2 regions of the Aerococcus sp. 150760013-2 genome follow, and region 1 is predicted to be linked to the other one. Evidence: predicted binding sites of a transcription regulator. Region 1 holds the regulator's gene; the other holds the start of a gene.
What was found. Region 1 encodes Rex, which represses fermentation and respiration genes when NADH is low (regulators of the CRP and FNR family bind a similar motif). Its sites were predicted from a motif close to TTGTGAANTANTTCACAA; they were not measured.

Region 2: ACUW85_RS00405 (acyl-CoA dehydrogenase family protein) is a predicted target of Rex. The motif match lies at 2,366-2,383, and genes of this name have one in related genera.

What each region holds. Positions count from the first base shown of each region.
Region 1 is NZ_JBSEYI010000003.1:26,411-34,071, forward strand. Features, by position in the region: gene argH (argininosuccinate lyase) at 1-965, opposite strand, end outside; gene ACUW85_RS02115 (amidase) at 1,164-2,666, opposite strand; gene groL (chaperonin GroEL) at 2,917-4,539, opposite strand; gene ACUW85_RS02125 (co-chaperone GroES) at 4,600-4,869, opposite strand; gene ACUW85_RS02130 (redox-sensing transcriptional repressor Rex) at 5,509-6,132, opposite strand; gene ACUW85_RS02135 (ABC-F family ATP-binding cassette domain-containing protein) at 6,329-7,661, shown strand, end outside.
Region 2 is NZ_JBSEYI010000001.1:77,961-85,621, reverse strand. Features, by position in the region: gene ACUW85_RS00420 (dicarboxylate/amino acid:cation symporter) at 1-492, opposite strand, end outside; gene ACUW85_RS00415 (SatD family protein) at 799-1,464, shown strand; gene ACUW85_RS00410 (DUF3307 domain-containing protein) at 1,448-2,179, shown strand; gene ACUW85_RS00405 (acyl-CoA dehydrogenase family protein) at 2,407-3,564, shown strand; gene ACUW85_RS00400 (electron transfer flavoprotein subunit beta/FixA family protein) at 3,561-4,355, shown strand; gene ACUW85_RS00395 (electron transfer flavoprotein subunit alpha/FixB family protein) at 4,368-5,360, shown strand; gene ACUW85_RS00390 (Crp/Fnr family transcriptional regulator) at 5,376-6,026, shown strand; gene ACUW85_RS00385 (MFS transporter) at 6,169-6,531, opposite strand; gene ACUW85_RS00380 (D-serine ammonia-lyase) at 6,627-7,661, opposite strand, start outside.

The sequences.
Region 1 (7,661 bases):
AAGTCTTTATTGTAAGCAAGCGGCAGGCCTTTCATGATCGTTAACACACTCATCAGGTTGCCGTAAACCCGACCCGTTTTCCCACGCATTAATTCATGGATATCCGCATTCTTCTTCTGAGGCATGATCGATGAACCAGTTGAGAATGAATCCTTCAGGCTGATGAAACGGAATTCTTGGCTGGACCACATGATCGTTTCTTCTGCGTAACGGGACATGTGCATGGACATCACGGCTAAATCTGACAGGAATTCGATGGCATAATCGTTGTTGGATACCGCATCGATTGAGTTAACATATGGTGCTGTGAAACCTGCCACCTGGCCAGTTGTATAGAAAGGGTCAATTGGGTAAGTGGACGTCGCTAAGGCCCCCGCACCCAGCGGCATATCGTCCGCTACCCGGTCTGAAAGGTCCGCAAACCGCGATAAGTCACGGCTAAACATCTGCGCATAAGCCAATAAATAGTGGGCATAAGTGATTGGTTGCGCCCGTTGTAAGTGGGTGTAGCCTGGCATAATCGTATCCAAGTGTTCCTCTGCTTTTGTCAAAATAGCCTCAATTGCTACTTGGGTTTTCTCGATAAAATCTTGCAATTCATCCAACACATAAATCCGCATAGCCGTCGCTACCTGGTCATTACGAGACCGACCAGTATGGACCTTCTTCCCAATTGTGCCAAGACGTTTAGTCAACTCAGCCTCGATGAAAGAGTGAACATCTTCCGTTGTAAAATCAACGGCTAAAGTCCCATCCGCATAATCTTGACGCATTTGCTCAAGCTCTGTTACCAAGCTGTCCGACTCCTCTAAACCAAGAATCCCTTGGTGACCTAACATGGCCGCATGGGCTTTTGACCCACGAAGGTCAGCGTCCAACAAGCGATAATCTACTTGGATAGACTGGTTGAATTGATAAGCATCTTGTGACATTTCCTCGTGAAATTTATTAGACCAGATGGCCATAGTAATACACTCCTTTGATACATTGACAAATTTTTGTCTTTTCTAGTATTCGTTAATGAGAATGTTAACAAATAATGAGAAAATAACAAGTGTTTTTTATTTTTTAAAAATAAAGGTAGCTAAGCTAACAAAAATAAAAAGAGCTAGATAAATAGTAACTAGCTCTACGTGAATAGCATTTAAATGGCTGATAGGTTTTTACAAATTGACAATAGCTGTATCTAATAATTGTTGGTCTTCAAATTGTTTGGCTAATTGTAATAGTAAATAATCATTTCCTTTTTGCGCAACAAATTGTATACCCACCGGCAAATGATCCGTATTTTTATATAAGGGTAAGGAAATAGCTGGTTGACCTAACATGTTAATTAAAGATGTATAAGGCATATGGGCAACACTCTTGGCGAAATGTTCCCAGATAATGCCTTGCTGGTCGGCCATTTCATAATCATCAAAGTGTTTCTCCTTTTCGATTATTTCATTTAGATTATCTGGGTAAAATTGGCCATGGATAGGTGCTGGACCATTAGTTGTTGGCGTTAATAACAGGTCAACCTCTTCTTCAAACATTGCTTCAGACTGAGCCGTCCACTTGTCCCATTCGGTTAGTAATTGGCTATAGCGATAAGACGGTACTTTTAAGCCCGCCCGGTAGATGGCCCAGGTTAACGGTTCAACATCCGAAAAGGTTACTGGGTGACCGCTTGCTTGTTCAATATCCTTCATCATAGCCGCTGTTTCAACACTATTCATCACAAAGTAATTACGCATGGTTTCAGCTCTGTCAAAAGGTTCCGTTACTTTGAAAACTTCATGTCCTAGCTTTCTAAGTACTTGTATCGTTTGGTTTAAGGCTTCTTTAGCATCCTCATTTATTGGCCAAGCTTGGTTTAATTGGTCCAGGTAGCCAATCTTTAAAGGTTTATTTAAAGGTTTTAAGCTAGTTTCATTTATTATAGGCATAATGAATGGTGCCTCTAACTGCTCTACTTGAAGATTTCGTAATAAAGTCCAGGTATCATCCACACTTTTCGTTAAAGCAAAATTGATAGATGCCCCTTGCCAACCGCGATATGATCCAGGTCCAACAGTTACTCGCCCTCTAGATGGCTTTAACCCGATTAAGCCTGAAAAAGATGCCGGAATACGAATAGAGCCACCACCATCTGATCCAAAGGCTAATGGCACTATACCTGCTTTTAAAGCAGCAGCCGCACCACCACTAGAACCACCCGGATTGCGGTTTAAATCAATTGGATTATTTACTTGGCCAAAAGCTTTTGAATCACTGATTCCTTTAAAACCAAATTCTGGTACATTGGTGCGACCAATAATCACAAAACCAGCACTAACGATATTTTCAACAAAATACTCGGTTACCTGCATAGTCGTATCTTTCGTTAAATTGGATCCACTTGCTGTAAGATGCCCTGCTTGATGTTGCCCCAAATCTTTCAGCAGGGTTGGGACACCGAAGAAATCAGGCAAGCTATCTATTTCCTCCTCCGTTAACTGATCTAAATAACCATCGTATTCTTTCGCTTGAGCTCGTGCAGTGCTTGCTTGCACATATACAATGGCATTCAATCTAGGATTCAACGCTTCAATATTCGCCAAGGCTTGGTCCACTAACGCCAAGACCGTAACCTTCCGCTCCTTGACTTGCTGTGCATAATAACCTGCATCTTCTGTAAACAACATGGTAAATCTCCCTTCAATCAGCTACTAACTCTCTTACCTTTTCAACTCATAACCCCATTATAGTGAAAACGCCTTTATGATAGAAAGAGTTTACCCATATTAACAAAGTTTATAAAAAAATAGGAGATGTGAACTTGATTTCACACCTCCTATCAATCGTTATTATAATGGGTTCGGCCAATAACTGACTTTTATCCCCACGTGATTTTTTGGTCGTTTTCTTTATAAAAGACCTACTTAACTTTTTTTATTAATACATACCTGCACTTGGATCCATTGCTGGCATTTGTGGTTCAGGTTGCGGTTGGCTTGCAACAGCTGCTTCAGTAGATAAGATTAATCCAGCTACTGAACCTGCATTTTGCAATGCTGAGCGAGATACTTTTGTTGGGTCAACAATACCTTCTTCAATCATGTTTACCCATTCAGAAGTTGCTGCATTAAATCCGACACCTTCTGCTTGCTCTTTCAATTTCTCAACAATTACAGAACCTTCTAAACCAGCATTCTCAGCGATTTGACGTACTGGAGCTTCTAAAGCACGTAAGACGATTTGTGCACCAGTTTGTTCATCACCAGCTAATGTTTCAGCTAATTCAGCAACTGCTTTTTTAGCATTGATAAAGGCAGTACCACCACCAGCTACGATACCTTGGTCAACAGCCGCACGTGTTGCGTTTAAAGCATCTTCGATACGTAATTTACGTTCTTTTAATTCTGATTCAGTAGCTGCACCAACTTTAACAACAGCTACACCACCAGCTAATTTAGCTAAGCGTTCTAATAATTTCTCACGGTCATATTCAGAAGTTGTTTCTTCAATTTGACTACGGATTTGGGCAACACGTTGTGCTAATTGCTCTTTATCGCCCGCACCCTCAACAATAGTTGTTTCATCTTTTGTGATTACAACGCGGTTAGCAGAACCTAATTGATCAATTGTCGTATCTTTTAATTCAAGTCCTAAATCTTCAGTAATTACTTGACCACCTGTTAGGATAGATAAATCTTCTAACATTGCTTTACGACGGTCACCAAAGGCTGGTGCTTTTACTCCAACGACGTTGAAAGTACCACGGATTTTATTCAAGACTAATGTAGGTAATGCTTCACCATCAATATCATCAGCCACTAATAACAATGCACGACCTTCTTGAACAACTTGTTCTAAAACTGGCAAGATGTCTTGGATATTAGAAATCTTTTTGTCTGTTAATAGAATATAAGGATTTTCTAAAACGGCTTCCATCTTGTCATTGTCAGTTACCATATATTGAGATAGGTAACCGCGGTCAAATTGCATGCCTTCAACAACATCTAGAGAGGTATCAATTGATTGAGATTCTTCAATAGTGATGACGCCATCTTGGCCAACTTTTTCCATTGCTTCTGCAATTAAGTCACCAACTTCGCTGTCGCCTGATGAAATTGATGCAACGTTAGCGATTGCGCCTTTAGAATCTACAGGAACTGAAATTTCAGATAACCGATCTGACGCTACGCGAATTGCTTTGTCAATCCCGCGACGAACACCTACTGGGTTAGCACCAGCAGTAACGTTTTTCATACCTTCAGTTACAATTGCTTGAGTTAGAACAGTGGCAGTTGTTGTACCGTCACCGGCAATATCATTTGTTTTTGAAGCTACTTCAGCAACTAGTTTTGCACCCATATCTTCAAATTTATCTTCTAATTCAATTTCTTTAGCGATGGTTACACCATCGTTAGTGATTAGCGGTGAACCATAACTTTGGTCTAAAACAACATTACGACCTTTTGGTCCTAAAGTTACTTTCACCGTATCAGCTAATATATCAATCCCACGAACCATTGATTGACGTGCATCTTCTGAAAATTTAATATCTTTTGCCATTTATTCATTCACCTCATAAAATTTCATATTGTTATTAATCTGTAAATATTGATAAATTGACTAATCTACAATTGCGATAATATCGCTTTCTTTAATAATTAATAATTCTTGACCATCATATTCAAATGTTGAACCTGCATATTTTTCAAATAGAACGCGGTCGCCTTCTTTCAATTGTGATGTGAAATCTTCCGTATTCTCAGCAACTGCTTCAACAACACCTACTTGTTGTTTCTCTTTAGCAGCTGACGGTAATACGATACCTGAAACTGTTTGCTCTTTAGCCTCTTCAACTCTCACAACTGCGCGTCCGTTTAATGGTTTAATCATTTACATGTCCCTCCATTTATATAAAATATCTGTCAAACCCAAGCTAAATTACTTGGTTATTTTAGAGATTAGCACTCTCTATGTCTGACTGCTAACCTCTACATTTCTTATCTTAAAACAATCAAATATGAATTGCAAGAGAAAGATTGACTTTTTTTGACCTATTTTTCCTTATAAGTCGAAAACCTTGATTTTATGCGGAATTTAAGTTATTTTTAGTAGTTGAAGAATGTGGTAAATTTTGATAAAAGTCAAAATGTGTTATATAAGAGAGGAATGTCAGTTTTTTTATGTTAAAAGGACCAGTAATATTTTTATTACTATTCAAACTAGTATTTATTTTCCTAGCCGTTACCTTCGCCATCGGCAGTGTGGAAGGTTCTGGATGGAATTGGACAGTATACTTAGCGCTAGCTGTTGCAGCGTATGAAATAGTTGACTTGCTAAAGACGCTAAACGTACTACGCCAATTTAAATCGAAATCATAATCTTTTTAATTATTGTAATTTAGTAAAAATTGCAAAAAATTTAAGGTTTCATATGTGAAATTCAACAAACTTTCCCTGCAATTAAGTTAAAAAAAGGCCGAGACTAAAGATCTCGGCTTATTCGCTTGCTAGCGTATAGGTAGCACATATATTATGAATTTGTTGAGATGAAGTAGATTAAGGTTTGCAGTTCGTTCGTGAAGTCTACATCCTGCACCCGGATACTATCCGGTACATCTAATCTCACTGGCGTAAAGTTCAAGATGCCTTTGATACCTGCTTGTTCTAACGATGGTATCATATCTTGAGCAACTGCTTCAGGTACCGAGAGGATGACCACTTCTATATCCATTAATTTTAATTGTTGCGTCAAATCCTTCATATCATAAACAGGCACACCATTGTGGACCGTACCAATGATATCCTGATTGATATCAAAAGCAGCACCAATTCGTATGTTGTTTGACTTTTTAAAGTTATAGTTCAATAAGGCATTACCAAGATTACCTACACCAACTAATGCAACTGTTGTTAAACGATCTTGGCTTAGTGTCTTACCAAAGAAGTCTAATAAAGCATCAATATCATAGCCATACCCTCGTTTACCTAAGGCACCAAAGTATGAAAAGTCACGTCTAATCGTTGCACTTTCAACTTTCACTGCTTCACTTAATTCTGTAGAAGAAACACGTGTTTTCCCCATATTTTTAAATACACGTAGGTAACGGTGGTAGAGCGGTAATCTTTTGGCGGTTGCTTTGGGTATTTTACGCATGTTCAGTCCTCTTTCTAATTTAGAAAATAATTTCTTAAACAGTATAACAAGTTTGTGAAAATAACACAAGGGTGTTTCATTCGTGATTTTTAGTATATGTTAAATAATGCAATTTTTTATAAAATGTTTCCAGTGATTACTCAAATTTTTTTGTGGTAAAATAATAAGACTATCTAATGAAAGGATCATGCCTACTATGATCATATTACAAGGTTCAAATCTAGCTAGACGCTATGGCGTAGAAGTTATTTTTGAAAACGTACAAATGACAATCCAACACAACAGTCGCATCGCGCTAGTTGGCCGTAATGGTGCCGGTAAGTCAACATTATTGAAAATGTTGGCCAACATTCAAGCACCTGATGACGGTCAAGTTTCCTTAACTAAAGGAACAACCATCGCCTATATGGACCAACACACAGCCGTCTCTGGTGATCGAACAATTTATGAAGAAATGGTTTCCGTATTTGAACCTGTAATTAAATTAATAAAGGAATCAGAAATCGCGGCTCTTGCCTTAGCAGATGAAGAACTTATGCAAGATACAGAGGCATATGAAGTTGCGCTCAATCGCTATGACAAACTTCAAGAAGACTTGATTCGCTTTAATGCGTACGGATATGAATCTGAAATCCGCATGGTATTACACGGTTTCCAATTTTTTGACGAAGACTATAGCCGTAAGATTTCAACACTTTCTGGAGGTCAACGAACGCGTCTTGCTTTAGCGAAAATCCTACTCGAGAAGAAAGATTTACTCATTCTAGATGAGCCAACTAACCACCTAGATATCGAGACTTTGACTTGGCTTGAAAACTATCTACCAAAGTATCCTGGTGCCTTATTGATCGTATCCCATGACCGGTATTTTTTAGATGCCGTTACCAATGAGACTTATGAAATGGCGCACCAAGGTATCCATTATTATAAAGGGAATTATTCATTCTACCTGAAAGAACGGGCACAGCGTCTCACCATGCAAATGAAAGCTTACGAAAAGCAACAAGAAGAGATCGCCAAATTAGAAGACTATGTAGCACGTAATATTGTGCGCGCCTCAACGACAAAAATGGCACAGTCACGTCGTAAGCAATTAGAGAAAATGACCAAAATTGAAAAGCCATTAAACGATGAAAAATCCGCACGCATTCAGTTCTCCGTTGCTGAAAGTTCTGGGAATGATGTTTTACAAACCAATAAGTTAGCCGTCGGGTATAGTCCAGATAAAGTTTTGGCTGAACCTATCTCATTCCAGCTACGCAAACAGGAAGCAATTGCAATTGTTGGACCAAATGGTGTAGGTAAATCAACCTTACTCAAGACAATTATTAAACAAATTCCAGCTATACGCGGCACTATCGAATATGGCGCTCACTTACAGATTGGTTACTATGACCAAGAATTAGGCAATTTAAATTCAAAAAAAGATGTACTTCATGAGTTATGGGATGAACATCCATCCATGATGGAACGAGATGTTCGCACTATTCTTGGCTCCTTCTTATTTACTGGAAATGATGTGACCAAGT
Region 2 (7,661 bases), on a different contig from region 1:
TGCATCATCACCAATTGCGATTAGGCCTATACCGAGGAAAATAGCAAAGAAAATGATTGGCAATAAGCTACCATCAGCTAAAGTTTGAAAGATATTGCTTGGAATAATACTCAAGATGAAATCTTGTAAGTTAATCCCAGTCGCAATACCATCAAGTGATTCGGTAGAGATTTCACCAAGTGCTACATCACCCCCAACATTCACTAGTCTACCAAATACCAAGGTCAAGCCGATCAAAAAGGTGGTTACGAGGAAAAAGTAGCCAATTGCCTTAAAGATGACCTTCCCTAGTTGATTCCCACCACCGATTTCTACCACTGATAAGACAATTAATGGAAAAACGAGTGGCACGACGAGCATTTGGATGAGGTTCATAAAGAGATCTCCCAGCATACCAAAATGACTACTGATGCCTGGGAAAAAGTACCCAACGACGATACCTAAAATGGCAACTATGAGTATCTGTACCAATAAATTAGGTTTTTTAAACATACATATTCCTCCAATCATTTATCAAGACCTACTTTAGTTTGTTAGCAATAGGTCTCTAATAGCTTGTCTCGTAGTATAGCACCCAGGATTTTATAGTAAATAATCGAATATCGGTCATTATTGGTCTAAAATTGAAACACATTAATTACCGAACAGATGTGATGTAGTGCATACATTGTGAAGTATGGCGGAAATAAAGACAATTTTTATAAATTTCCTAAATAACGGATATTTTAATCGTTCAGTTTCCGTAATATTGGCAATTAAATATAATTTCCGTTATAATGGATATCAAGGAGGTGCCTCATGTCTAAAAACTATATAGCGATTATCGGTGACTTAATTGATTCAAAAAAATCAGCTAACCGAGAAAACTTACAAGAAAACTTATTAGAAAGTTTTGCTACAATTAACCAAAACTACGGTGACATCATCGCGTCAAAATTAACGATAACCTTAGGTGATGAATTTCAAGTGTTGATTAAACCTCATCACCAAGTGTTTCAAATGATAGATGACATCCAACGACTCATTCCCCACCCCATTCGCTTTGGGATTGGTTACGGGTCAATAGCCACAGAGATTGATCCTGAAGTCAGTATAGGCGCAGATGGCCCTGCATACTGGCACGCTAGAAGCGCCATTGAATCAGTCAAGCAACACGATTACAGCGGTAATTTACGTCAAGTCTTTACTGGTCTAGAGGGAAAAGATGACACCATCAATACCCTGCTCTTACTGACGGATACTATCCGGTCAAGTTGGACTAAAACCCAGCTATATGTCTTCAATGGACTTTTAGAGACGGGGATTTACCAGCAATCATTTAATCAAAAAGCACTTGCTAAAAAATTAGAATTATCACCCTCAGCTTTAAGTAAACGACTAAATTCAGCCAATATTAAAATCTATCTAGCTGGAAAAGAACAGCTGGCACGTTTCATTCAGGAGGTCGATGATACTGATTCATAATGCCATCACACTCGTATTATTAATTGCCCACTTTCTAGGTGATTACCATTTTCAAAGTGAGAAACTGTCAGAAGCCAAGAGAAAGAGTCACGCCGCTCTTGCTAAACACCTAGCTATCCATGGATTACTTTTGTTTATATCATGGTTACTCACTTGGCAGTCGAATATGATTCTCTTATTTTCAGCTGTATGGCTAGGACATATCATCATTGATTTACTGAAGGTGACCCTACAGCGGAAGTGGATATTCCAGGCAGAACAGATTCCTTATATTTATCTGATTGACCAATTGCTACATATTTCATTGATTGTCGTCTTAAGTCAGGTTGTTTTCCCGGCATCCGGTGACGTCTCCGTATCCATACCTACATTGGTCTTGAAATGGACCTTACTGACGGTATTAATAACCAAACCCGCGAACGTTACCTTTAAAGTGCTTTTCAATCAATATCAAAATTACACCGACGATACAGTTGACCAAACTGAAATAGTCACTGTTCCTGGTGCAGGCGCTATGATTGGGAATTTAGAACGAATTTTATCAGCTATATTCCTGTCATTAAATGCCCTATCTTCCATCGGCTTAATCTATACTGCGAAGTCTATTGCCCGCTTTAAACTGATTGAGGAGAACCAAGGATTCGCCGAATACTATTTAATCGGTACCTTATTTTCCATTCTATTTGTCGTCGTATCATACTTTTTTATATTTTAAGAGACATCTTACTTAGCGATTTAGGCGATTGTTAAGTAAGATGTTTTTTGTGACGCTCTTCACTTAAACTTATAAGATATATTTGGAGTCCTACAAATATATGTAAGCACTTTAATTTTAATCTTTTTTCGTCAAAAGTTTGATATTAGTCAAGGAAAACGACAATCTGACTAGCGTATACTTGGGTGGTGAAATAGTACACAATATACTGAAAGTGGTGAAAATACATGGATTTTAAATTCACTGATGAACAAGAACTACTCCGTAAGATGATTCAAAAGTTTGCGGAAAAAGAAATTGCCCCAAGATACGAAGAAATTGAAAAGGAAGGATACCAACAAGACCTAACGAATAAGATGGCGGATGTTGGTATTGTTGGGATTGCTGTCCCTGAGGCTTATGGTGGCGCTGGCTACGACTTTGTAACCCAGACTATGGTGATTGCTGAACTGGCAAAAGTTAACCCCGGTGTTGCCTTTACCCTTGAAGCCCACTGGAAAGCAATCGACCAGCTTGTCATTTATGGTAGTGAAGAAATCAAGGCCCGTTGGTTACCTAGGGCTAATCGGGAGTTATTTACCTTTGGACAGACTGAGCCAGCTAGTGGGTCTGATGCCTCTACCCAACAAACAACAGCTGTTCAGACTCCAGATGGTTGGTTATTGAACGGGAATAAGGCTTTCTTAACCAACGGTGTCAAAGCCGCATCTATGTACCTTATTTTAGCCATTACCAGTCCTGAAAAAGATACCGAACATAGTCGGACTGTCTTTATCTTAGATAATCAAAATCCTGGTTTTGAAAACGGTCGTGTTGAAGACTTTGTGGGGATGCGCGGATGTCCAGTCGGTGATATTTACTTGTCAGATGCCCTTGTACCGGATATTGACCGCTTAGGTGATATTGATCAAGGGATGGAAATTGGACACAATGCCCACCATACAGCCCGGTTTTTAATGGGTGCACTAGCGGCTGGTATTCAAGATGCCGCCTTGAAAGCTTCTATCAACTATATTCAAGAGCGTGAACTATTTGGCGGTAAGATGTCTCACCTTGATGGGATTAAATTTAGAATCTCTGATATTGCCATGGGCTTACATGCAACAAAACTAATCATCTACCAAGCTGCCTGGTTAAGAGATCAAGAAGTTGACCATAAGATGGAGACAACAACCGCTAAATTATTTGGCTCAGACCAAGCCTTGAAAGCGGCTAACCACGCTATGCAGATTTTTGGGGCTTATGGTTACTCTAAAGAATATCCAGTTGAGCACTTATGGCGTGACGCTAAGGCCTTGCAATATGCTGAAGGTGCATATGAAAAACTCCAATTAGACATCGCAAATTCAGTCTTATTTGAATCTAGAGAGGAATTTATGCTATGAAAATCGTCGTGTTTATAAAAGAAATCCCTATCAGTAACCACGTTAAAATTGACCCAGAAACGAATAACCTTATTCGGAGTGGTGTTCGCGGCCGTATTAACCCCTTTGATGAACATGCCATTGAGACTGCTGTTAAGTTAAAAGAAAAATTTGGTGGTACAGTATCTGTTGTCAGCATGGGCCCTGATTCTTTTAAATTGAGCTTGCATGAAGCCCTAGCCACGGGTTGTGACGAGGCTTATCTACTATCTTCACGTGCCTTTGCTGGGTCAGATACCTTAGCAACTGCTTATACCCTAGCTCAAGCTGTACGTAAGATTGGGAACGTGGATCTTATTTTGACAGGTTTAAAGGCAATTGATGCGGATACGGGACAAGTTGGCCCACTAATTGCTGAAGAGTTGGATCTACCACAAATCACCAACGCATCCGGTATAGTAGACCTTGATACAGTTAATCAAACCATTGATGTCAAAAGACATTTGGAAGTGGACCAAGAAGTCATCCGTGTTTCTTACCCCTTAGTTATGAGTGTTGGTGATGAAATCAATAAACCGCGGTATCTATCGCCTCTTTTGATTAAACAATCTATGCAAAAAGAGATTACGGTATGGAACGAGGGTGACCTACATTGTGACCTCGATAGAATCGGTATCAAAGGGTCCCCTACTATTGTGACTGAAAGCTTTGTGCCGGAAGAATCAGTCCGTCAGATGACCATGCTTGAAGGGTCGCCGATGGAAGCGGCCGAAGCATTGTTAGCCATTTTGTCAGACAAACATATCATCTAAGGAGGTAAGTCCATGAATCAAGGAAAATCATCAGGTATATGGGTGGTTGCTGAAATTTCAGAAGAAACCATCCACCCTTCAACGCTAGAATTATTGGGTAAAGCCCATGAAATGAGTCAAAATAGCCAAGATAGTGTAACAGCCATCCTCTTAGAAACAAGTCAAACTAATCACGCAGCAAGTCTTATTGGCCACGGCGCTGACCAGGTGTTTGTTGTGAAAAATGACTTATTCGCTGACTTTGACCCTGTATTATCAAAAACAGCTATCAAGCAATTAGCTGACGATTACCAACCAAATATTATTTTATTCGCAGCCACACTTAAAGGGAGAGCTTTAGCGCCAAGACTACAAGGTGCCCTGCAAACTGGTCTAACCGCAGACTGCCTAGACCTATCTATCAATGATAAGGGGCAGTTGCTACAGATTAAACCCTCATACGGGGACAACTTGATGTGTACAATTCTAACACCAACCCGTCGTCCACAAATGGCCACAGTACGGCCAAATGTCTTTAACACTCTCCCCTTTGACAATACCCGTCAAGGTGCTATTATAGACATAACAATTGCCTTAGAACGGCCTTATACCTACCAAGTATTGGAACGAATTCCAGGCCAACCACAAACGAATCAAATCACTGAGGCAGATAAGGTTGTTGCTGTTGGCCGCGGGATGAAGATGCAAGACAATTTAGTCTATACTGAAAAAGTAGCCGACCTACTTGGCGCAAAAGTTGGTGCTACCCGCCCCCTAGCAGAGAACGGCTGGTACACACATGACGAGCAAATAGGTCAAAGTGGGGTCACTATCCAACCGCAATTACTCTTGAATTTCGGGATTGCGGGCGCCATCCAATATACTGTCGGGATGAATCAGGCAAAATTTGTATTTTCTGTAAATAAGGACCCGAAAGCCGCTATCTTTAAAGAATCAGATGTCGGGTATGTCGGCGATGCGGTTGCTTTTGCCAAAGCTTTAGCTAAACAAGTAGAAAGTAAATAACAATGAGGTGAAAATATGTTAGCCCAGGATAAAATCAATGATCTAAGACAATTTGACCTATTCAAGGAGCTTGATTGTCAAACGCTCGAACAAATTGTCCCTTATTTTACTAAACGCTTGTACAAACGAAATGAAGTGGTCTACGCAACCAATACAGAAGCCCGCTATTTTCTCTTTGTATTAACTGGTAAAGTAAAGATCTTTAGATTATCAGAGTTGGGAAACGAACAAATCATCCGGATGATTGCACCGATGGAATTTACTGGTGAACTAGCCCTATTTGAAGGTATCCGCAAGGCGCATGCCGTAGCCATGGTAAAAAGTGAAATTTACCTGATTGAAAACCAACAATTTAAACAACTGCTGGTGGACTACCCGCAATTATCCCTTAAGATGATTGAAGCTCTGTCTCAGCGCCTACACGCTTCAGAAGAGCAATCCATGTTGTTATCTACTTGCACCGCAAAAGACCGGTTATTCAATTTCATTTGTAAGGAAGCCGAGTTGGTGAATGGCCACCAAATCTTCTATCACGAGGAAACGAAGCGGTTTTTAGCAGGATTTTTAGGCATGTCATCTGAAACACTTAGCCGGTCCCTGCATCAATTAGCTGATGAAGGCAAGATTAAAGAACGGCATAACCATCAGATTGAAGTCTTTTGTTGAGAAGTATTGAGTTAAATTCAACTTCATAAACGTCTATAAGCATCGAACCTTCACTTTAGTTGGAAAGGTTCGATGCTTTTTGCAAGTAGATACTATTCGCTACTTCAGCAGTTTGTTGTTCAGCACCTGAAACATAACCAATTTATGTTAGTAAAACATCGGCTAAGAGACCAGCAATCGCTTGACCTACTTTGCGTGTAAATGAGTAAACTGAGTAGATTGTACCATCTCTACGTGTACCACGTTTGATGTAGAAGTCATCAATAACGTCTGTTACGTAAGCGTACATTGATATAGTGTAGTAACCCATAACTATACCCGCAACGATAAGTAAGATGGCAAATACTAATGGATTTTGAATGCTTAATACGAAAGCAAGGACATAGATGAAGCCTGCACCGATTAGTGCGAATGATCCAGCTTCTTTTTTACCAAATTTTTTCGTAATTGAACTTACAAATGATGCGATTAATAAGGCACTTAAAGTCATACCTGCAGTGGCAATTGTTGCTAAAAATAGGGCAAAATAAAAAAGAGTAAGTGAGCTGTGACACTCAATTACCCTTTTCTTCTATAGTGATTTCGATTTATCGTTTCACATTATTGATTGGCTTTACCATTTTCGTAGAATAACACTTGCTCATCTGCTGGTACCATTGACCCACCAGTTGCCCATGCAATATGGGTCATGTTAGCTACTTTATCTGTTAAGTTCTTGTGACGCAGATAGTTTTGCCCCGCTTCAGTAGTGAAGAGTCTTTGTGGACCAACTAATCCTGCTGTGGCTGCTGGCTCTACAAAAATATCTTCTACATCTTTCAGTGCTGTTAACAGACGATTTGACTCTTTGTCAGTCAATGTATAACCACCATCAAAGATACCTGACATTAATTTAGCCACGATTTGAGAGGTTCTAGGTACTGCTAGACCGTCCATAACGGTTAAGCCATCAATCCCAAAGTCATAGACTGAAATATCTGCAAATTTCTTAGAGATTAACCCTAGTAACATAGATGGTACATGAGTTGGTTGAGCAAAGAAGCAGTGAACATGATCCCCGTAAATTTGTTTCAAACCATAAGTAATACCACCTGGACTACCACCCACACCACATGGTAGATACACCATAAGTGGATGGTCTTCATCGACAACGATTCCTTGATCAGCTAACTGTTTTTCTAGTCTTGACGCTGCAGTTGTATAACCTAAGAACAATTGAATTGAATGTTCGTCATCAATAAAGTAAGCATAGGGATCTGATTGAGCTGATTGACGCCCTTGGTCTACGGCTTCTGTGAAGTTGGTCTTATGTTCGATCACTTGGACACCGTGGCTTCTTAGGTAGTCTTTCTTCCATTGCTTGGCTTCGTGGGACATATGAACTTGGACATTGAAACCAATTTTGGCAGACATCACACCTGAAGAAATCCCCAAGTTACCTGTAGTTCCAACAACTACAGTGTACTGTTTAAAGAAATCTTGGAATGTCTTAGTCGCAAATTTCGAATAGTCATCGTCATAACCTGATAATAATTTCTCTTCAAAGGCTAATGCTTCAGCATGATGCAAGACTTCATAAATAGCCCCTCGAGCCTTAATAGTACCGGCAATCGGTAATAAGTCATCCCGTTTTAG